3 regions of the Janthinobacterium sp. MP5059B genome follow, and region 1 is predicted to be linked to each of the others. Evidence: predicted binding sites of a transcription regulator. Region 1 holds the regulator's gene; each other region holds the start of a gene.
What was found. Region 1 encodes sigma-54, which starts transcription at its own class of promoters, with help from an activator protein. Its sites were predicted from a motif close to TGGCANGNAANCTGCTTT; they were not measured.
Positions count from the first base shown of each region.

Region 2: the regulator sigma-54 is predicted to act here: its motif matches at 1,984-2,001, upstream of glnA (type I glutamate--ammonia ligase).
Region 3: the regulator sigma-54 is predicted to act here: its motif matches at 7,722-7,739, upstream of JAB1_RS01890 (TorF family putative porin).

Region 1 is NZ_LRHX01000005.1:154,540-165,310, forward strand. Features, by position in the region: gene JAB1_RS04355 (DUF484 family protein) at 1-123, shown strand, start outside; gene JAB1_RS04360 (monovalent cation:proton antiporter family protein) at 124-2,103, opposite strand; gene JAB1_RS04365 (KpsF/GutQ family sugar-phosphate isomerase) at 2,212-3,222, shown strand; gene JAB1_RS04370 (HAD hydrolase family protein) at 3,222-3,755, shown strand; gene lptC (LPS export ABC transporter periplasmic protein LptC) at 3,798-4,409, shown strand; gene lptA (lipopolysaccharide transport periplasmic protein LptA) at 4,435-5,016, shown strand; gene lptB (LPS export ABC transporter ATP-binding protein) at 5,016-5,771, shown strand; gene JAB1_RS04390 (RNA polymerase factor sigma-54) at 5,776-7,254, shown strand; gene raiA (ribosome-associated translation inhibitor RaiA) at 7,324-7,686, shown strand; gene JAB1_RS04400 (enoyl-CoA hydratase/isomerase family protein) at 7,822-8,907, shown strand; gene rapZ (RNase adapter RapZ) at 8,908-9,771, opposite strand; gene hprK (HPr(Ser) kinase/phosphatase) at 9,987-10,771, opposite strand, start outside.
Region 2 is NZ_LRHX01000014.1:116,632-127,402, forward strand. Features, by position in the region: gene JAB1_RS16665 (TAXI family TRAP transporter solute-binding subunit) at 1-1,179, shown strand, start outside; gene JAB1_RS16670 (rhodanese-like domain-containing protein) at 1,255-1,713, opposite strand; gene glnA (type I glutamate--ammonia ligase) at 2,099-3,514, shown strand; gene JAB1_RS16680 (DUF4124 domain-containing protein) at 3,670-4,179, shown strand; gene glnL (nitrogen regulation protein NR(II)) at 4,185-5,273, shown strand; gene ntrC (nitrogen regulation protein NR(I)) at 5,322-6,812, shown strand; gene corA (magnesium/cobalt transporter CorA) at 6,952-7,917, shown strand; gene JAB1_RS16700 (GAF domain-containing sensor histidine kinase) at 8,052-9,425, shown strand; gene JAB1_RS16705 (TonB-dependent receptor) at 9,728-10,771, shown strand, end outside.
Region 3 is NZ_LRHX01000002.1:257,495-268,265, forward strand. Features, by position in the region: gene ptsP (phosphoenolpyruvate--protein phosphotransferase) at 1-1,594, opposite strand, end outside; gene JAB1_RS01860 (HPr family phosphocarrier protein) at 1,639-1,908, opposite strand; gene JAB1_RS01865 (PTS fructose transporter subunit IIA) at 2,001-2,405, opposite strand; gene gshB (glutathione synthase) at 2,420-3,376, opposite strand; gene gshA (glutamate--cysteine ligase) at 3,474-4,772, opposite strand; gene amt (ammonium transporter) at 4,977-6,512, opposite strand; gene JAB1_RS01885 (P-II family nitrogen regulator) at 6,524-6,862, opposite strand; gene JAB1_RS01890 (TorF family putative porin) at 6,874-7,641, opposite strand; gene JAB1_RS01895 (accessory factor UbiK family protein) at 7,912-8,160, shown strand; gene JAB1_RS01900 (YifB family Mg chelatase-like AAA ATPase) at 8,271-9,791, shown strand; gene JAB1_RS01905 (hypothetical protein) at 9,856-10,401, shown strand; gene JAB1_RS01910 (DUF1840 domain-containing protein) at 10,582-10,771, shown strand, end outside.

The DNA of each region.
Region 1 (10,771 bases):
GCGGCGCTACTCCCCATCGAAACGGTGGCGCAGCAGCTGGTGGCGCACGCCGACCAGGCCCTGTACCAGGCCAAGGCCGATGGCCGCAACAAGGTCGTCAGCTGGCAGGCGCAGCCCGGTTAATTATTTCAATAGCAAGGTTTCGGCTTTGGCCACGGCGTCGGCCGTGCCGCGCAGCACCACCACGTCGCCGCTGGCCAGCTGCGTCTCGGGGGTGACATCAAGGCGGCCCCTGCCGCGGCGGATGGCGGTCACAAACGCGCCGCAGCCGGCCACGTCGATCGTGCTCAAGGGCAGTCCCACGCAGTGCGCGCCCTCGTTGACGGTGACCGTATGCAGGCGTTCCAGCTCGGCATCGTCGCCCGCGTCGCTGGAACCGTGGAAATAGCCGCGCAAGGACGCATAGCGTTCTTCGCGCGCCGCCTGCACCCGGTGCACCACGCGGCGCAGGGGCACGCCCATCATGATCAAGGCGTGCGAAGCGAGCATCAGGCTGCCTTCCATCAATTCCGGCACCACTTCGGCCGCGCCCGCCTTCTTCAGCTGGTCGAGGTCGGTATCGTCGTGGCTGCGCACGATGACGGGCAGGGTCGGCGCCATTTCGTTAAGCAAATGCAATAACTTCAGTGCCGAAGGCGTATTCGCATACGTGATCACCACGGCGCTGGCCCGGTAGATGCCGGCGGCCACCAGGCTTTCGCGCCGGCCCGCGTCGCCATACGACACGTGGGCGCCGGCCAGCTGCGCTTCCTGCACCCGTTCCGGGTCCAGGTCCAGCGCGTGGTATTCGATCTTTTCTTCCGCCAGCAGGGTGGCCAGGCTTTGTCCGCTGCGCCCGAAGCCGGCGATCAGCACGTGTTTCTGCGACGCCATGGTGCGCGTGGCGATCTTGGTCAGCGCCAACGATTGCATCATCCAGTCGTTGGCCGCCAGTTTCATGACGATGGCGTCGGACTTGGCGATGAGGAAGGGCGCCACCAGCATCGACAGCACCATCGACGCCAGCACCACCTGCACGACGAACGGGTCCATCAGCTTGATGCCGCCAGCCAGGTTCAGCAGCACGAAGCCGAACTCGCCCGCCTGCGCCAGTCCCAGCCCCGTGCGCAGGGCCACGCCGTTGCTGGAGCCGAACAGCCGGGCCAGCCCCGCGATCAGGGCGAATTTCAGCAGCACGGGGCCGCACAGCAGCAGCAGGACGAGCCACCAGTTCTCAAACACCACACGGATATTGAGCAGCATGCCGACGGTGATGAAGAACAGGCCCAGCAGCACGTCGCGGAAGGGCTTGATATCCTCTTCCACCTGGTGCTTGAATTCCGTCTCGGAAATGAGCATCCCGGCAACAAACGCTCCCAGGGCCAGCGACAGCCCCGCCCGTTCCGTGATCCAGGCCGCGCCCAGGGTAATCAGGAGCAGGTTGAGCATGAACAACTCTTGCGAGCGGCGCTTGGCGACGATGGTCAGCCAGCCGCGCACCAGCTTCTGGCCGATGAAAAGCAGCAAGATCAGCACCACCAGGGCCTTGCCGCCGGCCCAGGCCAGGGTTTCGGCCAGGTTGTCCGAATCGCGCGTGAGGGCGGGAATCAGGATCAGCAGGGGCACGACGGCCAGGTCCTGGAACAGCAAAATGCCGATGATCTTGCGGCCGTGTTCGCTTTCGAGTTCCAGCCGTTCCGTGAGCATTTTCGAGACGATGGCCGTCGACGACATGGCCAGCGCGCCGCCCAGGGCGAAGGCGGCTTGCCAGCTCAGGTGGATGTAGGCGGACAGGTAATGTCCGACGAACCAGCCGAAGAAGACGGTGGCGATGATGGTGGTGACCACCTGCGCCATGCCAAGGCCGAAGACGATGCGCCGCATGGCGAGGAACTTGGGGAGAGAAAATTCGAGCCCGATGGAAAACATCAGGAAGACGACGCCGAACTCGGCCAGAGTGTGGCTGGCCTCGTTTTCCGCCGCCAGGCCCAGCGCGTGAGGGCCGATGACGATGCCGACGGCCAGGTAGCCCAGCATGGGCGGCAAATGCAACATTCTGAAAGCGACCACGCCCAGCACGGCGCTGCCGAGTAACATCAGGGTCAGTTCAAGCGAGGAAAACATGGGTTGCCCGGTGCGGTCAATGGAAATCGTTGTTTGTTGTGACTGGCAAGTTTTTTGCTTTCCTAATTCGTTTATACTTTGGGCATGAGTGTAACCCATGAAAAAACAATGCTGAAAGCTTTTGATCGAATTGACATGCAAGCGACGACCGAGCGCGCCGTCGCGCTGGCCCGCACCACCTTGCAGATCGAGTCCGACGCCATCGTTGCGCTGCACGCGCGCCTGGCCACGGACGACAGCGTGGGCCGCGCCGTGGCGATGTTGTTGCAATGCAAAGGAAGAGTCGTCGTCTCCGGCATCGGCAAATCTGGCCATATCGCGCGCAAGATTGCCGCCACCCTCGCTTCCACCGGCACGCCGGCCCTGTTCGTGCATCCGGCCGAAGCGGCCCATGGCGACCTGGGCATGGTCACCTCGGAAGATGCTTTTATTGCCATATCGTACTCCGGCGAATCGTCGGAACTGATGGCCATCATGCCCGTCGTCAAGCGCATGGGTGGCGTGCTGATTTCCATGACGGGCAAGCCGAATTCGAGCCTGGCGCAATTGGCCGACGTGCACCTGGATATTTCTGTTGAGAAAGAAGCCTGTCCGCTGAACCTGGCGCCGACGGCCAGCACCACCGTCACCCTGGCCCTGGGCGACGCGCTTGCCGTGGCCTTGCTCGACTTGCGCGGCTTCAAGGAAGAAGATTTCGCCCGCTCGCACCCGGGCGGCGCCCTGGGCCGTCGCCTGCTCACGCACGTGCATGATGTCATGCGCAGCGGCGAACGCGTGCCGAAAGTGCCCGTGCAGGCTTCCTTGCTGCAGGCGCTGGAAGAAATGACGAAGAAAGGCATGGGCATGACGGCCGTCGTCGACGCGGACAACCGCCCCGTGGGCGTGTTTACGGATGGCGACTTGCGCCGCATGTTCGAGCGCGTGCAGGATTTCACGCAAGTGGCGATCCGCGACGTCATGCATGCGCAGCCGCGCAGCATCGCGCCCGAACGCCTGGCCGTGGACGCCGTGGCCGTGATGGAGCAGTTCCGCATCAACCAGATGCTGGTCGTCGATGCCGACGGCAAACTGGTGGGCGCGCTGCATATCCATGATCTGACGCAAGCGAAGGTGATCTGATGGATAGCGTGGCGGACAACCTGGCACGCGCGGCCAAGGTCAAACTGATGATCTTTGACGTCGATGGCGTGCTCACCGACGGCAGCCTGCATTTCGGCCCGGACGGCGAGATGATGAAAACGTTTAATGTGTATGATGGCCTGGGCATCAAGCTGCTGCAGGAATCGGGCGTGCAGACGGCCATCATCAGCGCGCGCCGCTCGGCCATCACGGCGCGCCGCGCGCAAGACCTGGGCATTACCCACGTACACCAAGGCGGCCACGACAAGCTGACGCCGTTTCGCGAACTGCTGGCGCTGACGGGCTTGACGGAAGAGCAATGCGGCTATATCGGCGACGACGTCATCGATGCGCCCATCCTGAAACGCGTCGGCTTTGCCGTCAGCGTGCCGGGCGGACGCCCGGAAGTGCAGGGCCTGGCCCACCATGTGACGCAGGCCGGCGGTGGCCGCGGCGCGGTGCGCGAGATCTGCGAATTCCTGCTGCGTGCCCAGGACAATTATGCGCGCGTCATGGCGCCGTTCCTGGAGTGAGGCGCGCCGCCTCGCCAGTGACATTTGAAAGAGTGAAGCCCTATGCGTAAGCCAGGAGGCGCCCATCGCTGGCGCATGATTTTTACCGTGCTGGGCGCGGTTGTTGTCGCGCTGGGCAGCTTTTGGCTGCTCGAGGTGATGAACAAGAATAGCCAGGACATCACGGCCAGCAAGCATCTGGATGAGCCCGACTATTTCATTACCAATTTCAGCCTGGTGCGTATGGACTTGACGGGAAAACCCAGCTATATCGTGTCGGGCACCAAGCTCACGCATTATCCGCTGGACGATTCGTCCGATATCGACCGGCCCTTCGTGCGCAAGCTCACGCCAGGCATGCCACCGATGAACATGAATGCGGAACTGGCGCATATCGACCAGGACAATACCCGGCTGCAACTGCACCGCAATGTCGTGATCGACCGCGTGGCCAGTCCGAAGGCGCAGAACCTGACGGTCAAGACGGAAGCGCTGACGGTGTTCCCGGATGAGGAAAGAATGGAAACGGACGTGCCTGTCGATATCCTGACGGGCACCTCGCGCCTCAATGGCATCGGCATGAAAGCCAATAACGCCACCGGCGTGGTGGAAGTGCAGAATGCGCTGCGCATGGTCCTCCCGCCGAAACCGCGCCCGGCCGCGGCGGCAAAATGACAGAATGAAACAAGGAAACCATACTATGAAGAACATCTTGCTGTTGACCGTATTTTCCCTGGCCATCATGGGCGTGGCGCATGCCGAGAAGGCCGATTCCGAGAAGGAAGCCGTCATCACGGCACGTAGCGGCCACGTCGATGACATCAAGCAGGTGCGCACCCTGACGGGCGACGTCGTGCTGGTCAAGGGGACCCTGACCATGAAGGCGGGTCGCGCCGTGATCACGGAAGATCCGCAAGGCTACCAGTTCATTACCTTCTGGGCCGATCCCGGCAAGCTCGCCACCTTCCGCCAGAAGCGCGATGGCGCGGGCGACCTGTGGGTGGAAGGCGAAGCGGAGCGCGTGGAATACGACAACAAGACGGAAGTGGTGAAACTGTTTTCCAGGGCCAAGCTGACGCGCCTGGAAGGCACGAAAGTGACCGACGTGGCCAATGGCGCCTTCATCTCGTATGACAGCCGCAAGGAAGTGTTTGCGATGGAAAATTCCAACAGCGGCACCAGCACCCCGGATGGCGGCAGCGTGCGCATGGTGATCCAGCCGAAAACCAAGGCACCGGCGGCGGAGAAAGCGCCGGCCACGCCTGCGCCAGGAAAGAAATAATGGATAATACTCGTTGCGGCAGCACCCTGATCGTTCGCGGGCTGCAAAAAACCTATGGCAAGCGGCAAGTCGTGCATGATGTCTCGCTGCAAGTCGAATGCGGCGAAGTGGTGGGTTTGCTGGGCCCGAACGGCGCCGGCAAGACCACCTCGTTCTACATGATCGTCGGCTTGGTGCCGTCCGATGGCGGCAGCATCGATATCAGCGGCGTGGACATCTCCAGCCTGCCGATCCACCGCCGCGCGCAGATGGGCCTGTCCTACCTGCCGCAGGAAGCGTCCGTCTTCCGCAAACTGACGGTCGAAGACAATATCCGCGCCGTGCTGGAAATCCAGACCGTCGAAGGCCGTCCGCTGACGAAGGCCGAGATCGAGGTGCGCCTGGATAAATTGCTGGCTGACTTGCAGATTGAAAAGCTGCGCGAGAACCAGGCCCTGTCGCTGTCCGGTGGCGAGCGCCGCCGCGTGGAAATCGCCCGCGCGCTGGCCACCGATCCCCGTTTCGTGCTGCTCGACGAACCGTTTGCCGGTGTCGATCCGATCGCCGTGATCGAGATCCAGCGCATCGTGCGTTTCTTGAAGGAGCGCAATATCGGCGTGCTGATCACCGATCATAATGTGCGTGAGACGCTGGGTATCTGCGACCGTGCCTACATCATCAACCAGGGCTCGGTACTGGCGTCGGGGCGCCCCGACGACATCATCGCGAACGAGTCGGTACGCCGGGTCTATCTGGGCGAACACTTCCGCATGTAAGCCAATGAAACAATCATTGCAGCTGCGCACTTCGCAGCACCTGGCACTGACGCCGCAGTTGCAGCAATCGATACGCCTGTTGCAATTGTCTACCCTGGAATTGCATCAGGAACTAGAGCAATTGCTGACGGACAATCCCTTGCTCGAACGCCTCGATGATCCGCTCGACCGTTCGCTGCGCCTGCTGTCCGACGGTGCCTTGAGTTCCACGGCCGCGCCGGCCGAAGCGCCGCCCCAGCCGCCAGGCCAGGAGGTGCCCGCAGCGCCGGCCGAAGCGGAAACCTTTGATGGCGATGCCGGCGAGGGTCCGGCCGCCGCGGATGGCGGCGACAGCGACTGGAGCGAGGCGAGCCGGGGCAAGGCGCCCGACGACGAAGATTCGCGTCCGCAACTGGAGGCCCATCACTGCACCCTGCGCGAACACCTGATGGAGCAGATGCGCGTGACGGTGCTTGAATTGCGCGACCGCGCGCTGGTCGAGCTGATCATCGACGCGCTCGACGACAATGGCTACCTGGAAGAGTCGCTCGACGACATCCTGGCGCGCCTGCCGGAAGAGCTGGAAATCGACGCCGACGAGATGCGCACGGCCTTGTCTCTCTTGCAAAGTTTCGATCCGCCCGGCGTGGGCGCGCGCAATGCCTCCGAATGCCTGGCGCTGCAAATCAAGCGTTTGCCGCACATCGCCATGGTGACGCGCCGCATGGCCCTCGTCATCGTGGAAAAGCACCTGGCCTGGTTTGCCCAGCGCGATTTCAACAAGCTGAAAAAAGCCCTCGATTGCGACGATGAAGACTTGCGCGAAGCGCAGACGGTGATTCGCCAGTGCAATCCGCATCCGGGCGCCGTGTTCGCCTCGGACGTGTCCGATTACGTGGTGCCCGACGTCGTCGTCAAGCGCGCGCGCAATGGCTGGCAAGTCACCCTGAACAACGATGTCATGCCGCGCCTGCGCGTCAATGCCATGTACGCCAACTTGCTCAAGCAGGGCAAGGGCGAGGGCGCCATGGGCGCACAGTTGCAGGAAGCCAAGTGGCTGATCAAGAATATGCGCCAGCGCTTCGACACGATCCTGCGCGTGGCGCAGGCGATAGTAGAAAGACAAAAGAACTTTTTCTCGCATGGGGCCGTTGCCATGCGTCCCCTTGTGCTCCGTGAAATAGCTGATACACTGGGTTTACACGAGAGTACTATCTCGCGGGTAACAACTCAAAAGTACATGCTGACCCCGCACGGCATGTTCGAGTTGAAATATTTCTTTGGTAGCCACGTCGCCACCGAAGCGGGGGGCGAAGCGTCATCGACGGCGATACGGGCATTGATCGTGCAACTGACAGGAGCAGAAGACCCTAAAAATCCTTTATCCGACAGTAAGATTGCGGACATGCTGGGGGAGCAAGGCATGGTGATTGCGCGACGTACTGTTGCCAAATACCGGGAAGCGTTGAAAATTCCGCCAGTGAGCCTGCGTAAGTGTTTGTAAGTTTTTTTCGGTTCCTCTGCGGGCCGGATAGGATGGACCGCACGAACCCGATCATCTTTAGGAGTGTGTATGAATCTCACCATCAGCGGACATCATCTCGAAGTGACACCAGCCATCCGTGAATACGTACAAACGAAGCTGGAGCGCGTGAAACGTCATTTCGATCAAGTCATCGATATTGCCGTGATTCTGACCGTGGATAACCTCAAAGAGAAAGAAAAACGTCAAAAGGCTGAAGTCAACCTGCGTTTGAGCGGCAAGACTGTCTATGTGGAAAGCTTGGCGCACGACCTGTACGCCGCGATCGATACCCTGATCGACAAGCTCGATAGGCAAGTGATGAAATACAAAACCAAAGTGCAAGGGCACGGTAAAGAGGCGATCAAGCATCTGCCAGACAACTCCGAGGAAGAAGCCGTCGTCGCCGTCTAAGGCCACCCGCTTCCAGCAGTTGTGATCAACTAAGGGCGCACATCTTGCGCCCTTTTTTGCGCCTGGACCTTTTGAGCGCAATGTTCGCCGCGCAGGGGCTAAAATGTTTGCACTTTCACTTTTTTCCTGCCTGCCATGAGCGACTTCGTCCAGACTTCCATCCGCAACCGCACGGGCCATATCGTGCTCGACCGTCCGAAAGCCTTGAATTCCCTGTCGCTGGAGATGGTGCGCGCCCTGAGCGCGGCCCTGCTGGCCTGGCGCGACGATCCGCAGGTGGACGCCGTGGTGATCCGCTCCAGCAGTGAAAAAGCCCTGTGCGCCGGCGGCGACATCCGTTTCTTTTTCGATGCTGGCTTGGCCACGCCGCAAGGCGGCAGCGCCATGCTGGAAGATTTCTTTACGGAAGAATATGCTTTAAATCATTTAATTCATTTCTACCCGAAACCGTATATCGCCGTGATGGATGGCGTGGTGATGGGCGGCGGCATGGGCGTGGCGCAAGCCGGGCCGGGCAACCGCCTGCGCATCGTGACGGGCCGCACGCGCATGGCCATGCCGGAAGTCAATATCGGCTTGTTTCCCGACGTGGGCGGCAGTTATTTTCTATCCCGCCTGGCCGGCCAGCTGGGCCTGTACCTGGGCTTGACGGGCTTGACGATCAACGCGGCCGATGCCCTGTACACGGGGCTGGCCGATGTCTACCTGCCTGAGGCGCAGATGGGGGCGCTGCTGGACCTGTTCGAATCGACGCGGGGCGAGGCCTTGCCGGTGGCCATCAAGGCGCTGGCGGCGCCTTTCCAGGCCGAGGCGGGGGTATCTCCCCTGGCCACGGCGCGCACGGCGCTGGACCGCCATTTCGGCGCCCCTTCCGTGGCCGCCATCATGGCCTCGCTGGCGCAGGATGACAGCGCGTTCGCGGCCAAGGCGCTGGCGGCCATGCGCCTGCGTTCGCCCTTGATGATGTCGGTGACCCTGGAATTGCTGCAGCGGGGCGCCCACCTGGGCGTGGCCGATTGCCTGCGCATGGAGCGCACGGTGGTGCGCCATAATTTCGAACATGGCGAAGTGCTCGAGGGCGTGCGCGCGCTGGTGGTCGACAAGGACAATGCACCGCGCTGGAACCCTGCCAGCCTGGACGACGTCGATGCGGCCATGGTGGCGCGCTTCTTTGCCCCCGTCTGGCCAGCCGCGGCGCATCCGCTGCGCCACCTCGACTAATTAGCTGCGTTCGCGGTGGCGCAGGACGACGCGCTCGTTGGGGCCGAAATACTGCGCCAGCCGCTCCGCCATGTACACGGAGCGGTGCTGGCCGCCCGTGCAGCCCAGGGCCACCGTCAGGTAGCTGCGGTTGTCGGACTTGAATGACGGCAACCATTTCTCGATGAAGGCGCGGATGTCGGCCAGCAGTTCCAGCGCGCTCGGCTGCGCGTCGAGGAAGGCGATCACGGGCGCATCGCGGCCGTCGAGCGGGCGCAGCGCCAGGTCGTAATAGGGATTCGGCAAGGCCCGCACGTCGAAGACGAAATCGGCGTCCAGCGGCACGCCCAGCTTGAAGGCGAACGATTCGAAGAACAGGGTCAGCGGCGCGCGTTCGGAGGCGACGATATCCTTGATCCAGGCGCGCAGCTTGTTGGCGCTCAGTTCCGACGTGTCGATCACATGGCCCAGCTGTTCGATGGCTGACAGGCGTTCGCGTTCTTCCGAGATGCACTCGATCAGCGTGCGGCGACTGGCCGGATTCTGGTTCGGACGCAATTCGTGCGACAGCGGATGGCTGCGCCGCGTTTCCGAGAAGCGCGCCACCAGCGAATGCGTGGTGGCCGTCAAGAACATGACCTTGACGTCATGCCCCTGGTCGCGCAGCAGGGCCACATTGTGCGGCAGGCTGGTCAGCGACTCGGCGCTGCGCGCATCGACGGCGACGGCCAGTTGCGGTGTACCTTCGTCGAGCAGGGTCTGCACCAGGCTGGGCAGCAAGGCCGGCGGCAGGTTGTCGACACAATAGTAGCCGGTATCTTCCAGCACATTGAGCGCAACGGATTTACCGGAGCCGGATATTCCGGTGATAAGGACGATATGCATACGCCGATCATACAATAAAGATCGGCGCTCTGCTTCCAAGGCAATTATCTTTACAAATTATTGCAATTTGGAATGTGATATTGCCGGGATTGGCAGGGCGCTCTCGTCACGACCGTAGGTCGGCTTAGCGCGTCGCGCGTAAGCCGACACCGCGGCATGGGCCAACAATGTCGTCGGATTACGCACGGCGTTGCCGCGCTAATCCGACCTACTTGCTAATCGCCACTCATTGCCAACCTCTGCCGCTCCATGAACTCCTGCAAGGTATCGATGCCGCGCAATTGCAAAATCGTGTTGCGCACGGCCGCTTCCAGCAGTACGGCGATGTTGCGGCCGGCGGCGACGGGGATGACGACCTTGCGCACGGGCAAACCCAGCACGTCTTCCGTGGGGAACAGGAAAGGCAGGCGCTCGACTTCCTCTTCCAGCGCGTTGCGGCGCACCAGATGCACGATCAGTTTCAGGCGCATCTTGCGGCGCACGGCCGTTTCGCCAAAGATGGCCTTGATATCGAGCAAGCCCAGGCCCCGCACTTCCAGCAGGTTTTGCAGCAAAGGCGGGCAGCGGCCTTCGATCATGTTGGGCGCGATGCGCGAGAATTCGACGGCGTCGTCGGCCACCAGGCCGTGGCTGCGCGAAATCAGTTCCAGCCCCAGTTCGCTCTTGCCCAGGCCCGAATCGCCCGTGATCAGCACGCCCACGCCCAGCACGTCCATGAACACGCCATGCATGATGATGCGTTGCGCCAGCTTTTTGGACAGGTAGACGCGCAGGAAGTCGATCACTTGCGCGGCCGGCAGCGGGGTGGAGAACAGGGGAATGTTTTGCTCGTCGCAGATGGCGAGGATGTCGGGCGGCGTTTCCAGTCCTTGCGCGATGATCAGCGCGGGCGGACCGCCGGCGATCAGCTCGCCAATCACGTGGGTGCGCGTGTTGACCTTCAGGCGCTGGTAGTAATTGATTTCCTGGTGGCCGAAGACCTGGATGCGGCCCGGATGGA
Region 2 (10,771 bases), on a different contig from region 1:
TTCGGCAAGAAATATGCGGCCACCCTGGCCAAGCACGGCATCAAGGTGACCTTGCAGCCATCGCTGGGTTCGCAGGAAAACCTGCAGCGCCTGAACGCGGGCAAGACCGATATTGCCTTCGTGCAAAGCGGCTCGACGGAACACGACGATGCCGAGCGCCATGGCCTCATTTCCCTGGGCAGCCTGTTTACGGAACCCGTCTGGCTGTTCTTGCGCGAAGACAAGGCCGTGACGGAACTGACGCAACTGAAGGGCATGAAGATCAACCTGGGGCCGGAAGGCACGGGCGTGCCCGGCCTGTTCCGGCAATTGCTGTCCGTAAATGGCGTCGAAGCCAAGGACTTGACGGTGAGCGACTTGCAGAACACGCCTGCCACGGTGGAGCTGCTGGAAGGGCGCATCGACGGTCTCGTGTTCAGCTCGGCGCCGGAAGCGCCGCTGATCCAGATGCTGCTGCAAACGCCGGGCATCAAGCTGTTTGACTTTTCGCAGGCGGAAGCGTACACGCGGCGCCTGCCTTTCCTCACGCACGTCGTCTTGCCACGTGGCATCGTCGACCTGGGGCAGAACATTCCCGCGCAGGATTATCACCTGATCGCGCCGACCGCCACTTTGGTCGCGCGCGAAGACTTGCATCCTGCCCTGGTCGACCTGTTCGTGCAGGCGGCGGCCGGCATCCATGGCGGCACAGGCTGGTTCCAGCAGCAGGGGCAGTTCCCATCCGCGCGCTACACGGAGATTCCCGTGGCACCGGAAGCGCTGAAATTCTACAAGGATGGCGCGCCTGTGCTGCAGCGCTACATGAGTTTCTGGCTGGCCAATTTCTTTGACCGCATGTGGGTGCTGGTGGTGGCGCTGGGCGCCTTGATCCTGCCCCTGTCGCGCGTGGTGCCGCCCCTGTACGTGTGGCGCATCCGCTCGCGCGTGTACCGCTGGTACGGCCAGCTGCGCACGGTGGAGCAGGCGCTGGAAGACGTGCCGGAAGCGCAGCGCGCGCAAGTCTATGCGGCGCAATTGCAACGGCTGGACCAGATCGAGGAAATGGTCAATCAGATCTCGATTCCGCTGTCGTTTGCGGACGGCCTGTATGGCTTGCGCAGCCACATCAATTTCGTGCGCAAGCGCATATTGACCCTGATGGGCGAGCATCCTGCCGCAGAGGCGGGCGAGCCGGCCTGAAGCATCAAGCCAGGGCGGGACTTGCCTCTGGACGACGCGTGGCCGTCATCGGCAGCGGTTCCGTTGTTCCCGGTGTCAGGCGCCCAGCCACGGCAACCCCGCCTTGCACCAGCCGCCGATCTGCTTGCGGTGGCCGTCGGCGTCCTTGTCGCCCTCAAAACCTTCGAGGATGTCGAAGCAGTTCATGTAGCCGTGCTCGGTCGCCAGCTTGGCGGCATGGCGCGAACGCACGCCGGAGCGGCACAGGAACAGCAGCACCTCATCCTTTCCGGCCTGGGCGGCCAGTTGCGCGAGGAAATCGGGATTCGGCGCGCCGCCCGGATACGTGGCCCACTGCACCGCACCGTGCTGGGTATCGGCGATGTCGACCCGGCCGACCCAGTCGCGCTCGGCATTCGTGCGCACATCGATGAGCTTGGCGGCAGCATCGCCTTGCAGCAGGTCGTACGCTTCCTGCGGCGTGACGGCGCCGGCATACGGCGTGCCTTCATTGGCCCGGCTGCGGGCGGTGGTCAGGATGTCGGCGGTAGTCATGGCGTCCTCGATGAAAGTGGGCAGGTGTGTACGATTATAGTGCGCCGTCCGCGCCCCGCAAACGGGAAACCATGGTGCACAGTCTTTGCACCACAACGAGGCATTTTCCAGAAATTCATACAAAATGCACGATAATGGTGCGTTATTCGTTTTTTGCACTTGCATAGTGCATTCTTGATTTGGCGCAAACGCAGCAGGAAAATCGCGGGCATGAAACTTTCACTGGGATGGCAGTAATTTTGTTGCCGGCACCAGGGAGGCTCCTGGAGCTGGCATGGAATCTGCTATGATCCTTATGAGTTTTGGTGGCACGCAATGTTTGCTTCGCTTCATCAGCCCAGACGCACTAAGGTCGGCTCACCCCACATTCATTTAGGAGATACGCATGGCAATGACAGCCGCAGAAGTCTTGAAGATGGTAGAAGAAAACGAAGTCAAATTCGTTGATTTCCGCTTTGCTGATACCCGTGGTAAAGAGCAGCACGTGACGGTTCCCGTGTCGCACTTCGACATGGACAAATTCGAGTCGGGCCACGCCTTTGACGGTTCTTCGATCGCTGGCTGGAAAGGCATTGAAGCGTCCGACATGATCTTGCTGCCGGATCCAAACACGGCCAATATCGATCCGTTCATGGAAGAAACGACCTTGTTCATGCAGTGCGACGTGATCGAACCGTCGGACGGCAAGGGCTATGACCGCGACCCGCGCTCGATCGCGAAACGCGCCGAAGCCTACCTGAAATCGTCGGGCATGGGCGACACCGCCTACTTCGGCCCTGAGCCGGAATTCTTCATCTTCGACAGCGTGCGCTGGAAGATCGACATGTCGGGCTGCTTCGTCAAGATCGGTTCGGACGAAGGTTCGTGGTCGACCGGCAAGGACATCGAAGGCGGCAACAGCGGCCACCGTCCTACCGTCAAGGGCGGCTACTTCCCGGTGCCACCAGTGGACAGCTTCCAGGACATGCGTTCGGAAATGTGCCTGATCCTTGAGTCCTTGGGCATCCCGGTTGAGGTACATCATCACGAAGTGGCCGGCGCCGGCCAGAATGAAATCGGCACCAAGTTCTCGACCCTGGTCGAGCGCGCCGACTGGACGCAAAACCTGAAATACGTGGTGTGGAACGTGGCGCACAGCTATGGCAAGACCGCCACCTTCATGCCGAAACCTATCGTTGGCGACAACGGTTCGGGCATGCACGTGCATCAATCCGTATGGAAAGATGGCAAAAACCTGTTCGCTGGCGACGGCTATGCCGGCCTGTCCGATTTCGCCCTGTACTACATCGGCGGCATCATCAAGCACGCCAAGGCACTGAACGCGATCACCAACCCGGGCACCAACTCGTACAAGCGTCTGGTACCAGGCTACGAAGCCCCAGTGAAACTGGCGTACTCGGCGAAAAACCGTTCCGCCTCGATCCGCATCCCGCACGTGGCCAATCCAAAAGGCCGCCGCGTCGAAGCGCGCTTCCCGGACCCACTGGCGAACCCGTACCTGTGCTTCGCCGCACTGCTGATGGCTGGCCTGGACGGCGTTGCCAACAAGATCCATCCGGGCGAAGCCGCCTCGAAAGATCTGTACCATCTGCCGCCGGAAGAAGACGCACTGATCCCGACCGTGTGCGCTTCGCTGGAAGAAGCTCTGGACGCACTGGACAAGGACCGCGAGTTCCTGACCCGTGGCGGCGTGTTCAGCGATTCGATGATCGACGCTTACCTGGAACTGAAAATGCAGGATGTACAGCGCATGCGCATGACCACGCATCCTGCCGAGTTCGACATGTACTACTCGCTGTAATGGCGCCATGCCGGCAATGTGCCGGTAGTGAATAAAAACGCGGGTGAGGCGATGGTCTTGCCCGCGTTTTTTTATGCAGTACGCCAAGGCGGTGATCGTGCGGTGTTGTATAGTCGGCCCAGGAACGATGCGGCATGTGCCGACAGGAGTGAAGATTGACCAAGCATTACAGAATGGCGCTGATGGCAGGATTGCTGGGCGCGGCAGCACAGGCGCACGGGCAGCTGTATGTGTGCGCCGATGCGCAAGGACACAAGACGTACACGGACAAGCGGGCTGGCGCGCATTGCCAGCTGCTCGATTTACCGGGCGCCATGACGGAGCCGCCACGCAAGACGGCGCCGCTGGCCGGCGCGCCTGCCCGGCCCGCCATGCAGGCGGCGGCCACGGCGGCGCCTGCCGCCGGCGCGTTTCCCAAGGTCGATGGCGCCGAGCAGCGCGCGCGCGACCTGGACCGGCGCCAGATACTGCAGGACGAATTGCGCAGCGAAGAACTGAAACTGGCGGCGCAGCGCCTGGAGTTCAACGCCGGCCAGCCCGAGCGCCAGGGCAATGAGCGCAACTATGCGAAATACCTGGAACGGGTGGCGCAATTGAAGGACAACATTAGCCGAACACAGCAGAACGTCGAGGCCCTGAAACGCGAGATCGCGAATATTCGGTAAAGCACATGACACCAGACAACCATTCCAGCCGTCCCGCCCACCTGGCCGGCCTTGATTTGCTCGCTTCAGCCGTGATCCTGCTCGACGGCGACGGCCGCATCAGCTATGCCAACGCGGCGGCGGAAAACCTGCTGGAAAGCTCATTGAAAGCCCTGTCGCGGCAAAAGCTGACGGCGCTGTTCCTCAATCCCGACGAGCTGTCCGGTATTTGCGCGCAGGCGCTGGAACATAAATTTTCCGACTTGCGGCAGGACCTGAGCCTGGAACGCCTGGGGCGCGAACCGCTGCGCGTGCACAGCATCATCAGCGCGCTCGACGCGCCGCGCGACGGCGTGCTGATCGAGCTGCGCGAAAACGTGCAGCAGCTAAAGCTCGACCGCGAGGAGCGCATCCTCGACCAGAGCCAGGTCAACAAGGAGCTGATCCGCAACCTGGCGCATGAAATCAAGAACCCGCTGGGCGGCATCCGCGGCGCGGCCCAGCTGCTGGAGCTGGAATTGCCGGCCCTGCACCTGAGCGAGCTGCGCGAATACACGCAAGTCATCATCAAGGAAGCGGACCGCCTGCAAACCCTGGTCGACCGCCTGCTGGCGCCGCACCGCCGCCCGCATATCGTGGGCGACGTGAATATTCACGAAGTGTGCGAGCGCGTGCGCAGCCTGATCCTGGCCGAATTTCCCAGTGGCTTGACTATTTCGCGCGATTACGATGCCTCGATCCCCGAGTTTCGCGGCGACAAGGAACAATTGATACAAACCGTGCTCAACATCGCGCACAACGCGGCGCAAGCCCTGGCCGAGCGCATCGAGGCGGGCGATGCGGAGCTGATTTTCAAGACGCGCGTGGCGCGCCAGGTGACCCTGGCCAAGGTCCGTTACGGCCTGGCATTAGACTTGCATATCATTGACAATGGACCGGGCATCGCACCCCAGATCCGCGACCGGATTTTTTACCCGCTGGTGTCGGGCAGGGAAGGCGGCAGCGGGTTGGGACTGACCTTGGCGCAAACCTTCGTGCAACAGCACCTGGGCGTGATCGAGTGCGAAAGCCGGCCTGGATACACCGATTTCAGGATCGTTCTACCCTTGCCATAAGCGAGGAGGTATCCCACCCATGAAATCCATTGCGGGACGCACACACTAATGAAGCCAATCTGGATAGTTGACGACGACGAATCAATCCGCTGGGTGCTGGAAAAAGCCCTGGCGCGGGAAAATCTCGCCACCAAGAGTTTTGCCAATGCGCGCGACGCCATCGCCGCACTGGAATTTGACACGCCGCAAGTGCTCGTGTCCGATATCCGCATGCCGGGCGCATCCGGCCTGGAATTGCTGCAGACGGTCAAGTCGCGCTTTCCCGGCTTGCCGGTCATCATCATCACGGCCTTTTCCGACCTCGATTCGGCCGTCGCAGCCTTCCAGGGCGGCGCCTTCGAATACCTGGCGAAACCCTTCGATATCGACAAGGCCGTCGAGCTGATCCGCCGCGCGCTGGAAGAAAGCCTGCGCGAGACCAGCGTCGAGTCGGGCCCGTCGGAAACGCCGGAAATCCTCGGCCAGGCGCCGGCCATGCAGGAAGTCTTCCGCGCCATCGGCCGCCTGTCGCAATCGAATGTGACCGTGCTGATCACGGGCGAATCCGGTTCCGGCAAGGAACTCGTGGCGCGCGCGCTGCACAAGCACAGCCCGCGCGCGGCGCAGCCTTTCATTGCCCTGAACACGGCAGCGATCCCGAAGGATTTGCTGGAGTCCGAACTGTTCGGCCACGAACGGGGCGCATTTACGGGCGCGCAAACGACGCGCCGGGGCCGCTTCGAGCAAGCCGAGAACGGCACTTTGTTCCTCGACGAAATCGGCGACATGCCGTTCGACCTGCAGACGCGCTTGCTGCGCGTGCTGTCCGACGGCCATTTCTACCGCGTCGGCGGCCATCAGCCCATGAAGGCGAACGTGCGCGTCATTACGGCCACGCACCAGAATCTCGAGCAGCGCGTGCGCGACGGCCTGTTCCGCGAAGACTTGTATCACCGCCTGAACGTGATCCGCCTGCGCCTGCCCAGTTTGAGGGAGCGGCGCGAGGATATCCCCATCCTGGTGCGCCACTTCCTGGTGCAAAGCGCGCGCCAGCTGGGCGTGGAAGCCAAACGCATGAGCGACCCGACGATGCAGTTTCTCAGCAGCCTCGATTTGCCCGGCAATGTGCGCCAGCTGGAAAACCTGTGCAACTGGATCACCGTCATGGCGCCGGGCCAGACGGTGGAAATCAAGGACTTGCCGCTGGAATTGACGCAGGGGCAGGGCGATGGCGCGGCCACCGCGGCGGCGGGCGAAGCTGCGCCGGCGGCCGTGGCTCATCCGCATGGCGGCCAGGTCTTCGAGGCGGCCGCGCCCGCCAACGGCGCGCCGCCGGGCTGGATCGGTTTGCTGGAATTGCAGGCGGCCGGCATGCTGGGCGCGGGGCAGCAGGAAGTCATGGCCGTGCTGGGACGCCAGTTCGAGTCGGCCCTGATCAAGACGGCGCTCAAGCATACGCACGGGCGCAAGAACGATGCCGCCGTGCGCCTGGGCATCGGCCGCAACACCATCACCCGCAAGATATCCGAATTGGGTATCGACGGCGCCAAGGACGATTGACGTCTTGCCGGACGGGGGCTCCCCCGTCCGCTTTTTCTTGCGGTGTTCCTTGCACGCCACAACACCCACAGCAGGCGATAAGGTAAGCTGGCGCCTGCCGGACTGTTTCGTCCGGTGTTAACTTGAACTGTGGAATAGCATGCTCATAAACTGCGTGGCCTACCAGGATGGCAAAAAACTGGCCGACTTGCCGATCGACGACATCAGCGACTACGTCGAGCGCCCCGATTGCTTCGTCTGGGTAGCCCTGCTCGACGCTACGCCGGACGAGCTGAAACAGATGCAGCACGAGTTTTGCCTGCACGAACTGGCGGTGGAAGACGCGCAACGGGGTCACCAGCGCCCGAAGATCGAGGAATATGGCGATTCCCTGTTTGCCGTCGTGAAAACCGTGGAAATGGTCGAGAACGAACTGGTGCTGGGCGAAGTCGACATTTTTGTCGGCGCCAATTACGTGCTTTCGTCGCGCAGCAACAGCTCGCAAGGTTTCCTTGGCGTCCGTGCGCGCGCCGAGCGTGAACCGCACTTGCTGCGTCAGGGCTCCGCCTTTGTGCTGTATGCGCTGATGGACGCCGTCGTCGACCGTTACTTTCCCGTGCTCGACGCGCTGGAATCGGAACTGGAACTGATCGAGGACCGCATCTTCGACCGTGGCACCGAGCGCGACAATATCGAACGCCTGTATCAATTGAAGCGCAAGGTCATGGTCTTGCGCCACGTGGTGGCGCCCCTGATGGAAGCGGTGGGCAAGCTGCATGGCGGCCGCGTGCCGCCGCTGTGCCACGATACCCAGGAGTATTTCCGTGACGTGCATGACCATCTGGCACGCATCAACGGCACGCTCGACACGATCCGCGACACGATCAGCACGGCGATCCAGGTGAATCTGTCGATGGTGGCCATCGACGAGAGCGAAGTGAACAAGCAATTGGCGGCCTGGGCCGCTATTTTCGCCGTGTTCACGGCGTTTGCCGGCATCTGGGGCATGAACTTCAAGTTCATGCCGGAGCTGGACTGGCATTATGGCTACCCGGCCGCCGTGGCAGTGATGAGCTGTGTCTGCGGTTATATGTATTACTTGTTCAAGCGTTCCGGCTGGCTATAAAAAATTCCTGTGCATCTGTATTATTAAACAATAGCCAGGGGTACAATCGCGGCAGGTCCGCTGGGGCGGGCCATGGCTGAGAGTCGCCGCGCCGGCAAGTGTGCCTGCGCTTCCGGTGCTGCGCAGGAGCATTCATGAGTATTCCGTTGTTTGATGTGAATTCGCAAGAACCCCTGTTCGATGCCGAGCAGCGGCGCACCCTGGCGGAAGCGGCGCTGCGCTCGATTACCGCCTCGACGGCGCATGCCCGTGGCGACGACTTCCTGCGCATCCTCGTCAAGGACCTGGCCGAAGCGCTCGACGTGCACTATGTGATCGCCGGGCGGCTGGTGCGCCTGGACGACGGCAGCGAAGGCATCCGCACCCTCGCCCTGTGGGGCGGCGACGGCTACCAGCCGAATATCGAATACAGCCTGCAGCACACGCCTTGCCAGGACGTGACTTGCCAGAGCATGTGTTTTCATGGCAGCGACATCCAGCGTCGCTTTCCATTCGATAGTCTCCTCGTCGACATGCGGGCGGAAAGCTATGTCGGCATGCCGCTGATCGATACCGATGGCAAGACCCTGGGCATCCTGTCGGCCATCGACACGCGGCCCATCGATGAAAGCAAGCGCTTGCTGGCGCTGCTGCTGCTGTCGATCTTCTCGGCGCGCGGCGCGGCCGAGCTGCAGCACCAGGAGCGCACCCAGCAGCTGGAAGAAATCGTGCGCGTGCGCACCGAGTCGCTGCTGGCGGCGCAAGCGAACCTGATCGAGCAGGAACAGATGGCGGCGCTCGGTTCGCTGGTGGCCGGTGTCTCGCATGAAGTCAACACGCCCATCGGCGTGGCGCTGACGGCGGCGTCGAGCATGGGCAGCTATGCCGACCAGCTGGTGCAGCTGCTGGGCGGCGCCAAGGTCAGCCGCGCCGAACTGATCGACATTGCCGAATCCTTGAAAGGCGCGGCCGCCCTGGTCGAGCGCAACCTGGCGCGCGCTGCCGACCTGATCGGCAATTTCAAGCAGCTGGCGGTGGACCAGGTCAGCGAATACGTGGCCGACCTGGCGCTGCACGACTATGTGCACGGCCTGGTATCGGCGCACAGTCCGGAATTGCGCAAGGCGGCGCTGGGCGTGGAACTCGATATCGCCCCCGATTGCCAGGTGCGCCTGGCGGCCGGCAAGCTGTCGCAAATCCTCTCGAACCTGCTGATGAACAGCGCCCGCCATGGCTATCCGCAAGGTGGGCCAGGGCGCATCACGATACGCGCGCGCATCGAGGCGGACGGCGATGACGCGCCTGCGCGCTGGCTGCTGCTGGATTTTTCCGACGACGGCATCGGCCTCGCGCCGGCCGTGCGCGAGCATATGTTTGAACCGTTTTTCACCACCAAGCGGGGCCAGGGCGGCTCCGGCCTGGGCATGCACATCGTCTACACGATCGTGCAGCAGCTGGGCGGCCAGGTGTGCGCCATCGACAGCACGCCCGGCTGTCATATACAGATCAGGCTGCCGCTGGCCGGCTGACGCCGCGCGGCTTCTCGGGCCCCCGGGAAAGGCCGCCCTGTCCCTTTTCATCCCTGCTTTTCACATGTTGTATGTACGCCATACGCATGCTGAGTTCTGTTGACACTCATATTGTTGCTGTGATTCTATGTAGTTGTCTAGTTGACTTTTAGTCGTCTGGAGTCGCTCTGTACAACTGTCCCAGCGAAATTCGCGGCACTCGATCGCAGTGCCGTGCGAGGCGTTTCCTTTAGATGAACGAGTGCAATCCGGGTCGAAAATCCGGAGTCATATATAACCGTACAAATGAAAAAGGGTTCACCATGCTTAAAGAAACCGTCATCTCTCGTGCCGTTCGCATCGTCTGCGCCGGCGGTGTAGCTGCCGCCATGTCCGTTGTTTCGCAGTCCGCGATTGCACAAGATGCACAGGCTGCCGATACGCAGATCCAGCGCGTGGAAGTCACGGGCTCGTCGATCAAGCGCATCGCCGCCGAAGGCGCCTTGCCAGTCACCGTCCTGACCGCTGAAGCCATCCGCACCTCGGGCGCCACTTCGGTCACCGATCTGGTCAAGAAACTCTCTTCCGCCCAGGGCGCCACCAGCGAAAGTTCCTCGGTGGGCGGCAGCACCTTTGGTTTTTCCGGCATTTCCGTGCATAACGTGGGTGAGACGCGTACGCTCGTCTTGCTGAACGGTAAACGCCTGGCCCAGTTCGGCGGCCAGACGTTGACCGGTTTTGCCGCCGGTTTCGATTTGAATTCGATTCCCATTTCAGCCATTCAGCGCGTCGAACTGCTGACTGACGGCGCCTCCGCGCTGTATGGCGCCGACGCCATTGCCGGCGTGGTCAACTTCATTACCAAGCACGACACGACAGAAGGCGATGTGTCCATCGGCTACTCCGCACCAAAAAACGGTGCGCGCGAGAAACGCATCAGCGCCACCAAGGGCTTTGGCAACCTGGAAGACGATGGCTACAACGTGGTGCTGACCTTTGGCCACGACGAGCGCGACAAGCTCGCTTCCGTCGACCGCAAGTTCGCCAGCACGGGCAAGGTGCAATTCTCGGCCAACGGCAAGCGCTATCAGAAGCAGCAATTCTCCGCCAGCCCGATTCCGGCCAATGCCACCGATGACAATGGCCAGTTGATCAGTCCTTTCCAGAAGAGCAACGGATCCTGTCCCGAGAAGACGTTCCGCGTGATCGAACCGTATAACGATGGCAGCGGCCTGGTCGATGACTACTGCGGCTACGATTTCACCAAGGATCTGGAAATTTATCCGGAGCGCAAGCGTGACAACTTCATGGCCTCGGGCACGTTCAAGATTGCCGGCCACGAAGTGTTTGCGGACGTGCTGCTGTCG
Region 3 (10,771 bases), on a different contig from region 1:
ACTCGCGCAGTCCCATGCCCAGCAGCAAGCGCGTGAGCTTCACGTCGCCCGCCATTTCGCCGCAGACGGCCACGTCGATGCCCGCCTTGTGGCCGGCGGCGATCGTCATGGAGATCAGTTGCAGCACGGCCGGGTGCAGCGGGTTGTACAAATGCGCCACCTCATAATCGACGCGGTCGATGGCCAGCGTGTACTGGATCAAGTCATTCGTGCCGATCGACAGGAAATCCATGCGTTTGACAAACATGGGCAGGGCCAGCGCCGCGGCCGGGATCTCGATCATGGCGCCCACTTCGACCTCGTCGTCGAACTTGACGCCCTCCTCGCGCAGGCTGGCCTTGGCTTGCGCGATCATGGCCAGCGACTGGTCGATCTCGAACGCATGCGCCAGCATGGGAATCAGGATGCGCACCTTGCCGAAGGCGGAGGCGCGCAAAATGGCCCGCAGCTGCGTCAGGAACAGTTGCGGCTCGGCCAGGCAGTAACGGATGGCGCGCAAGCCCAGGGCGGGATTCAATGCCGTATGGTCGGCCTGGTCGAGCGGCTTGTCGGCGCCGATGTCCAAGGTGCGGATCGTCACCACGCGTCCCTTCATCGACTGCACCGTGTTGCGGTAAGCCTCGAACTGCTCGTCCTCGGTGGGTATCTTGTGGGCGCGGCCCATGAACAGGAATTCGGAGCGGAACAGGCCCACGCCGCTGGCGCCCGATTCCAGCGCAAACGGGCAATCCTCGGGCAACTCGATATTCGCCAGCAGGGTGATGGGCGTGCCGCATTTGGTCACGGCCGGCGTCTTTTTCAGCTTGCCCAGCTTTTTGCGCGCGCGCTGCATGGCCGTCTGGCGTTCGCGGTACTGTTCCAGCACCAGGACGCTGGGGTTGGCGATGACGACGCCGGCATCGCCGTCGATGATCAGCCAGTCGTCCTGCTCGATCAGCATCGACGCCTGCGACATGCCGACGGCGGCCGGGATATCCAGGCTGCGCGCGACGATGGCCGTGTGCGAGTTCTGCCCGCCCACGTCGGTGATGAAGCCGATGAAGGAACGGTCGCGGAACTGCAGCATGTCGGCCGGCGAGATGTCGTGCGCGACGACGATCATCTGCGCCATCAATTCATCTTCGGCGGCCGCCTTGGGCAACAGCTGCTCGGTGCCCAGCAAGACTTTCAAGACGCGTTCGGCAACCTGCTGGATGTCGGCCTTGCGTTCGCGCAGGTACGGGTCTTCGATTTCGTCGAACTGGGCCGACAATTCATCGATCTGCGTGAGCAGCGCCCATTCGGCGTTGTAGTGGCGCTTGCGGATGATGTCGAGCGGCGCTTCGGAAATCATCGGATCGGACAGGATCAGCGCGTGCACGTCGATGAAGGCGCCCAGTTCCGTGGGCGCATCCTTGGGCAGCTCGTTCCAAAGGGTTTGCAGTTCCTTGTGGACGGTGGCGATGGCGCTTTGCAGGCGCTGGACTTCCGCTTCGATCTGTTCCTGGGCGACCAGGTAATGTTTGACGTCAAGGGCGGCCGGCGCCAGCAGATGAGCGCGGCCAATGGCGATGCCGCGGGAGACCGGGATGCCGTGGAGCGTGAAAGATGCCATGGGGTGACCTGTCGGAATGCGGCTGCGGCTGCGTTCGGCGGGCATTACTCGCCTTCGCCAAACCTGTCATTAATCAGGGCGGTGAGCGCATCGACACATGCCAGCTCATCATCGCCCTCGGCTTCCAGGGTCACTTTCGCGCCCTTGCCGGCGGCCAGCATCATCACGCCCATGATGGACTTGGCGTTGATGCGGCGCGCGTTGCGGGTCAGCCAGACGTCGCTCTTGAACTTGGCGGCGAGCTGGGTAAATTTGGCGGAAGCGCGTGCGTGCAATCCCAGCTTGTTGATGATTTCGAGTTCTTTTTGAATCATTTTTGTATGGTCTCTATCCCTGAATGCACTACGCTGATGACAATCTTGGCCTATAAAACCCGCCGCCTTCAGGGCGGCGGCCATGTACTTCCTTATTCGCCCACGCGGATGCGGTTATCGACGCGCACGGCGCCGCTTTGCGCACCGGCCAGCGCCATCTCCACCACCACGTCGAGCGTGTCGCGGCGATACGTGATGGCGCGCAGCAGCATCGGCAGGCTGATGCCGGCGATGACTTCCACCCGACCCGCATCGGCCAGCTTGTTGCAGCAGTTCGACGGCGTGCCGCCCTTCACGTCGGTAATCACCAGCACGCCGGAGCCGTCATCGAGGCGGCAGATGGCGTCCGACGCCAGCTTCTGCACTTCCGCCAGGTCCTGGTCGGCGACGACGTCGATGGCTTCAAAACGTTCCGTTGGCCCGCGAAACACATGCGCGCAAGCGGCGATGAATGCCTGTCCCAGCGGTGCATGTGTCATGAGCAAAATCCCTACCATAGTCATTCCACTTTCTAGCGCTGCTGTGTTTGCGCAACGCCATGCTCGACGGCGTCGACAAACATGGCAGCCACGTCAAAACCCGTCTGCTGCATGATTTCCTGGAAGCAGGTCGGGCTGGTGACATTGACTTCCGTCAGATAGTCGCCGATCACGTCCAATCCTACCAGCATCAGGCCGCGCGCGGCCAGGATCGGGCCCAGCTTTTCAGCGATTTCCAGGTCGCGCGCCGTCAATGGCTGCGCTACGCCCGTGCCGCCGGCGGCCAGGTTGCCCCGCACTTCGCCCGCCTGCGGGATACGCGCCAACGAAAACGGCACCGGCTTGCCCCCGATCACGAGGATACGCTTGTCGCCCTTGTCGATGTCGGGGATAAACCGCTGCGCCATGATGGTTTGCGCGCCGTTCTCGCTCAGGGTCTCGATGATGGCGCCCAGGTTCAGGCCATCGGCCTTGACGCGGAAAATGCCCGTGCCGCCCATGCCGTCGAGCGGCTTGAAGATGACGTCCTGGTGCTTGGCGTGGAAGGCGCGCAGGCGCGCTTCGTTCGACGTCACCAGGGTCGGCGAGGTGAATTCGGAAAACTGGGCGATGGCCAGTTTTTCATTGTTGTCGCGGATGGCGGACGGCTTGTTGAAGACGCAAGCGCCCTGCTTTTCCGCCAGCTCCAGCAGATACGTGCCGTACACGTATTCCATGTCGAACGGCGGATCCTTGCGCTCGATGATGGCATCCAGGGCCGACAGGCGTACTTCCTCGGTGGAGACCACCTTGTACCAGTCGTGTTCGTCGCCCGTCAGCTCGATGTGCTGTACCCGTGCCGTGACGATGCCCTCTTCCAGCGCCATGTCCTTCTGTTCGAAGGCGTACACGGCGTGGCCGCGTCTGGCCGCCTCGCGCATCATGGCGAAGGTGGAATCTTTGTAAGTCTTGAAGCCTGCCAGCGGGTCGGCAAGGAATGCAATTTTCATGGTGCGTCCAATCGGGGAGCCTGGATAAGGAATGCTTGATTCTAGCCGAGATCGCCAGGCGCGGTAGTCGCCGCGCCCGGCAAGCCTCCGCGATGGATCAATACACCTCGGGATTCGGGTCCGTGCGCTCCATTTCCAGCGACGCGGCCAGCAAGGCCAGGCGCGCCACCACGCCATACACGTAGAAGCGGTTCGGCGCGGCCGTGCCCGGCTTGGCCTTCAAGTCCGGCACGGCATGCTGCTGGGCAAATGCCAGCGGCACGTACTGCGAACCGGGCGCGTTCAGGTTCTGGTCCACGCCACGCTCAGCATGTACGCGGTAGAAACCGCCCACCACGTAGCGGTCGATCATGTAGACGACCGGTTCGGCCACGGCATCCTTGATGCTTTCAAAGGTCGGCACGCCTTCCTGGATGATCACGTCGGTGACGACTTTGCCATCCTTGACGATGGACATCTTGTCACGCTGCTTGCGCGACAGGTCGCGCACTTCGCTGGCGTCGCGCACCGTCATGATGCCCGTACCATACGTGCCCGCATCGGGCTTGACGATGACGAAAGGCTTTTCCTTGATGCCGTATTCCTTGTATTTCTTGCGGATCTTGGCCAGCAGCACGTCGACGCTGGCGGCCAGCGCATCTTCGCCCTCGCCTTCCTGGAAGTTGACGTCGCTGCACTTGGCGTGGAAGGGATTGAGCATCCACGGATCGACATCGATCATCTTGCCGAATTTTTTCACCACTTCATCGTAAGCCGTGTAGTGGTTGCTCTTGCGGCGCAAGGCCCAGCCCGCGTGCAAGGGCGGCAGCAGGCTTTGCTCATGAATATTTTGCAAGATATCGGGGATGCCGTCTGACAAGTCGTTATTCAGAAGAATCGTGCACGGGTCGAAATCCTTCAAGCCCAGGCGGCGGCCATTGTTCAGACGCACGAGCGGCTCGATGACGAGCATGTTGCCATCTGGCAACGCCAAAGGTGTCGGCTGGGTGATGTCGGGCGACCAGGAGCCGAAACGCACGTGCAGCCCCGTCTGGCGGAAGATCTGCATCAGGCGCGCCACGTTCTGCAGATACTGCGGCGTGGTGTTGTGCAATTCCGGCACGATCAGCAGGTTGCGGGCGTCCGGGCAATACTTGTCGATGGCGGCCATGGCCGCCTGCACGGACAAGGGCAGCATTTCCGTGGCCAGGTTATGGAAACCGCCTGGGAACAGATTGGTATCGACGGGCGCCAGCTTGTAGCCGGCGTTACGCAAGTCTACCGAGCAATAGAAGGGCGGCGTGTGTTCTTGCCACTCCATGCGAAACCAGCGCTCAATGGCCGGCGTCGCGGCCAGAATCTTTTTTTCGAGGTCGAGCAGCGGTCCGGTCAGGGCCGTGACGAGATGGGGAACCATAGTTACATCCTTAAATTATGTGCAGTATTCAAAAAAGCACACAGAACTGCCGACTATATTACCGTGTAAGTACCCCAAATCGGGGCAAAAGCCTTGTTTTAAAGACCTTTTACATTCCCACAACGAAAAAAAGGCACCTCAATGAGGTGCCTTTTCCGGCCGGACATGCCGCGCCGGGGCGCTGGCATGCCAGATAATGACTATTTAGCCATGATACGCTTGCTCGCCGTGGCTGGTGATATCGAGGCCTTCGCGCTCTTCTTCTTCCGGTACGCGCAGGCCGATGACGATGTCGACCAGTTTATAGGCAATGACGGAGACGATGGCCGACCAGAGGATGGTGGTGCCTACCGCTTGCGCCTGCACCCACACCTGGTGGCCGATCGAGTACGGATCCGCCGACATCTTGTTGGTGACATAGTCGAATACGCCCTGGCCGCCCAGTTGTGGCGCAGCAAACACACCCGTCAGCAAGGCACCGAGGATACCGCCCACGCCATGCACGCCGAACACGTCGAGCGAATCATCGGCGCCGATCAGGCGTTTCAGGCCATTCACGCCCCACAGGCAGACGACACCGGCCAGCAAGCCGATGACCAGGCCGCCCATCGGGCCGACAAAGCCGGCCGCCGGGGTGATCGCCACCAGGCCGGCCACGGCGCCGGACGCGCCACCGAGCATGGAAGGCTTGCCTTTGCTGATCCACTCGCCAAACACCCACGACAGGGTGGCGGCGGCCGTTGCCAGCAAGGTGTTGACGAAGGCCAGGGCAGCCACGTCGCCCGCTTCCATCGAGGAGCCGGCATTGAAACCGAACCAGCCCACCCACAGCAGCGACGCGCCGATCATGGTCATCGTCAGCGAGTGCGGTGCCATCGATTCGCGGCCGTAGCCGACGCGTTTGCCGATCATGATGGCGCCCACCAGGCCGGCGACAGCGGCATTGATGTGCACCACGGTGCCGCCGGCGAAGTCCAGCGCGCCTTTTTGCCAGATCCAGCCCGCCTTCAGGGCTTCGCTGGCCGAGGTGGCGGCGCTGGTGATCAGGTCAGGACCGGTCCAGAACCACACCATGTGGGCTGCAGGCAGGTAGGCGAACGTGAACCACAGCACGACGAAGGCCAGCACGGCGGAAAACTTGGCGCGCTCGGCAAAGGCGCCAACGATCAGTGCGCAGGTGATGGCGGCAAACGTGCCCTGGAAAGCAACGAAGACGAACTCGGGAATGACCACGCCCTTGCTGAAGGTGGCGGCGGCGGCAAACGTACCCTTGGCCGGATCCCAGATACCATTCAGGAACAGGCGGTCGAAGCCACCGAAGAAGGCGGTTTTTTCCGTGAAGGCGATCGAGTAGCCGTAGATACACCACAGCACGATGACCAGCGCGAACACCATGAACACCTGCATCAGCACCGACAGCATGTTTTTCGAGCGCACCAGCCCACCGTAGAACAGGGCCAGGCCGGGGATCGTCATCAAGATCACCAGCAAGGTGCTGATCATCATGAAACTGGTGTCGCCCTTGTTGGCGACAGGCGCGGCGGCTGGCGCGGCAGCCGCCGGGGCCGGAGCGGCGGCGGCAGGCGCTGCGTCAGGAACCGGCGTGACGGCGGGAGCGGCGACGGCCGTGGTTGTGGCCGCCTCCGTCTTGGCAGGCGCATCGGCAAAGCTTGGCGTGGCAATGCCAAACGCACACAGGCAGGCTATCCCAGCTAGCAATTTTGTTATATTTTTATGCATCAATATTCCCCTTAGAGCGCTTCGTTGCCGGTTTCACCGGTACGGATGCGGATGACCTGTTCCAGGTTGTAGACGAAAATCTTGCCATCACCGATTTTACCGGTACGCGCGGCACCTTCGATCGCTTCGATGGCCTGGTCGACAATGGCGTCATCGACGGCCGCTTCGATCTTGGTCTTTGGCAAGAAATCAACGACATACTCGGCGCCACGGTAGAGTTCCGTGTGGCCTTTCTGGCGGCCGAAGCCCTTGACTTCCGTGACGGTAATGCCTTGCACATTGATAGCCGACAAAGCCTCGCGTACTTCGTCCAGTTTGAACGGTTTAATGATTGCGGTAATCATTTTCATGGCAGTCTCGCTTAAAAAGTTTTGGACACGGTCAGCACGAGACCGGATTTCGCCAGATTCTTGCCGTTCGGTGCCAGCGATACGATATTGGCCTTGACGGCCGCCAGGGAAACGGTCGCCACGCCGAAGTCCTTGGTCACGCCAATCTTGTAATCGCTGTAGCTGAGGGAATCATTGTGCTCGACCTTCTGACGTCCGACATGCAGGTTCAGCATGTAGCCATCATGCACCTCGACGTTGGCACCCACATCGAGGTAGCCGCTGTTCTTGCTGTCGGCGACACCGAACAGATTCGTCGTCGAATGCGAGTATTTGACATATATCGGGCCATAGCCGAGTTGGCCGTACAGCTCGAAGGTGTTGGCATTGGTGCTCAGTCCATTCGAGGGATAGAAATAGTACAGGCCGCCCACGTCATAGGTAAAATCCTTGCTGATCTCGCCCCGCTTGCCGCCGTAGATATCCCATTCCAGATTGGTGTCGCCGCCGCCATCCTTGATCCATTTGATACTCGACAACCAGGTGCCCACATACAGGCCCGTCGGGTTATGGGTATAGTCGGCACCGCCGCTGATGGCCGGTTTCAAGCGGCTTTGCGACAGGCCGCGGTAACGGTAGTCGCTGGTCAGCGCCACGTTATAGCTCACCACGTTATCAGGCACGGCTTCGGCCGCAGCAGGCGCCGCCACTGCATCCTGGGCTATGGCGCTACCGCACATGGCGGTCATGGCCAGCGTCAACGCTGCAGCTAAAGTCATGTTCTTGGACAGATTCTTCATGGCGATTCCCTTTTATTGAACTTTTAAAGCGGTTGAGGTTTAAAATCTTGGCTGGAGATCACAAAGCGTTCATACCTTCTTTAGCAGAATACGTGCCAGCTCCATTGCCACCTTGACAGGTGCGTTTCCGGCCATACATACCCTGCAAGCCTCTGGGCATGCGGGTACGGGCTGCTAAAGCATTGTGAATTTGCCCAGATTCGCACCAGATTAACGCCGCTGTGCACCGCAATGGTGCGATGCACAGGCCGCACCATAAAAGGACTGACCATGGACATGAATACCTTCTTTAACGATTTGCAAGGCAAGATCCATCAAGCCATCGAAAACTCGCCGGCCAAGGATATCGAGAAAAACGTGAAATCTATGATGACCCAGGGCTTCGCCCGCCTCGATCTCGTCACGCGCGAGGAATTCGATATCCAGGCGCAAGTACTGGCCAAGACCCGCGCCAAACTGGACGCACTGGAATTGCGCCTGATCGAACTGGAAACGCGCCTGAACGACACCAAGGCGTAAACTGCGTCCGGCAGGGCCCGTTATTGACGGCCTTGCTGGCATACCTCAAGCCTGGCGGCGTTTCAAGCGCTAGACTGATCCTGCCCGCGCCCGCGCTACAGGGGAGTCTGATGAGCCTGGCCGTCCTGAAAAGCCGCGCCCTGGCCGGCATGGAGGCGCCCGAGGTAAGTGTCGAAGTCCACCTTGCCAACGGCTTGCCTTCGTTTACGATTGTCGGCTTGCCGGATACGGAAGTGAAGGAGTCGCGCGACCGTGTTCGTGCCGCGTTGCAAAACTGCGGCTTTGAAATGCCGGCGCGTCGCATCACGGCCAATCTGGCGCCAGCAGACTTGCCCAAGGAATCGGGCCGCTTCGACTTGCCCATTGCACTGGGCATCCTGGCCGCCTCCGGCCAGTTGCCGGGCGATCAATTACATCACTATGAATTCGCGGGCGAACTGTCGCTCTCAGGCCAGTTGCGTCCCATCCGCGGCGCCCTGGCCATGACCTTTGCCATGCAGCGCAGCCAGTCGGGCACGCCACGCGTCTTCATCCTGCCGCAGGCGAACGCGGACGAGGCCGCTCTCGTCGGCGATGCCTGCATCTATCCCGCCCACAGCCTGCTCGAGGTCTGCGCGCATTTTGCCGCGCATACCAGCCAGACCGCCCTGCAACGCCACCAGCCCGTGCTGGCAGCGCACGCTTTTCCGTATCCCGACTTTGCCGACGTGCAGGGGCAGCAGCAGGCGCGGCGGGCACTGGAAGTGGCGGCAGCGGGCGGTCACAACGTCTTGATGGTGGGGCCGCCAGGCGCAGGCAAGACCATGCTGGCCAGCCGCTTTCCCGGCGTGCTGCCGCCCATGAGCGATGAAGAAGCGCTGGAATCGGCTGCCGTGCATTCGCTGGGCGGCCACTTCAAGGTGGAACACTGGAAACGGCGACCCTATCGTGCCCCGCACCAGACGGCATCCGGCGTGGCACTGGTGGGTGGCGGCAACGTGCCGCGCCCGGGAGAAATCTCGCTGGCCCACTGCGGCGTGCTGTTTCTCGATGAAATTGCCGAATTCCAGCGCCGGGTACTCGATGTGCTGCGCCAGCCCATGGAGTCGGGCGTGATCAGCATTTCACGCGCGGCCCGCCAGGCCGAGTTTCCTGCCCGCTTTCAACTGATCGCCGCCATGAATCCCTGCCCGTGCGGCTATCTGGGGCACGCTTCCGGCCGTTGCCGCTGCACGCCAGACGCCGTGCTGCGCTATCACAATCGCCTGTCCGGCCCGCTGCTCGACCGTATCGACCTGCAGATTGAAGTGGCCGCCATGCCACCGGCAGCGCTGGGCCGGCAGGCCGGTGCCGGAGAATGCACGCAGCGGATCGCCACGCGGGTAGCGGCAGCCTATGCCTTGCAGCTGGCGCGCCAGGGAAAATCAAACCAGCGGCTGAGCAACACGGAAATAGAGCAGCATTGTCGCCTTGAAACGCATGGCGAACAGCTGCTGCATGGCGCCATGACGCGTCTGCACTGGTCCGCGCGCACCTATCACCGGGTACTGCGCGTGGCGCGCAGCATCGCGGACCTGGCGGGAAGCCCGGCCATCGCGCAGCCGCACGTTGCCGAAGCGATCCAGTACCGGCGCGTACTGCGTGAAATATAAGGCGGCCAATGAGCCCCTCGCGTGCGCGATTGCGCGTGATGGACGACGCTGCTACCATCTGCTGATGAAAAAAACATCACTTGCCCTCTTTCTGGCGACGCTCGCGGCTGCCAGCGTCCTGTCCGCCTGTAGTCCGAAATTCGACTGGCGCGACTATCGCAGCCCCGATGCCCAGTTCACGGCCCTGTTTCCGGGCAAGCCGGCCGTGCTGACGCGCGAGATCGATCTCGATGGCAAGAAAGTCAGCCTGACCATGACGGCCAGCGAGGTCGATGGCAATACCTTCGCCATTGGCAGCGCCGTGCTCGACAGTGCGGAACAGGCGCAAGCGGCCCTGCCCGCCATGCAGATGGCACTGCTGAAAAATATCAACGGTACCGTGCGCAGCGAAAAATCGGCGTCGGCGGCCAGCAGCACGGCGGCCGGCAGCCATCAACGCAGTTCGCTGAGCATCGAAGCGACGGGGACGCAGCAGGGCAAGCCCGTCCTGCTGGTCGGCCGTTTTGTGGCGCAGGACAAACGCATCTTCCAGGTCATCATTCTCGGTGAAGAAAGCAAGCTGTCGCGTGACACCATCGACACCTTCATGGACTCCGTGAAACTGGATTGAGACTTAACGATCGCTTAAACGGGTGTTTTCACGATAAACAAGCTCTTGTAAATGCGTGCGGTGTCCAACAGATGGCCCTATCCGGCTTGCAAATGTGCAATCCGGGCAATCGGACGGCCTGTGCGACATTTCAAGTCGTGATATTGTTTCGTCACTAACAACAAGTTTCAGAAAGCGCTTATGTTGATCTCATTCAAATCCAAATCCTCCCCAGAAGTGCTGATGTACCAGGAACATGCCCAACGCATCCTCGACATCCTGCACAAGAACCCCACGCGCGGCGTCATCACGCCAGCTGAAGCGGGCGATGCCCTGGCCCTGCTGGAAAAAGAAGTCGCGGAAAGCAAATTGCATCCGGAAAACGACATCG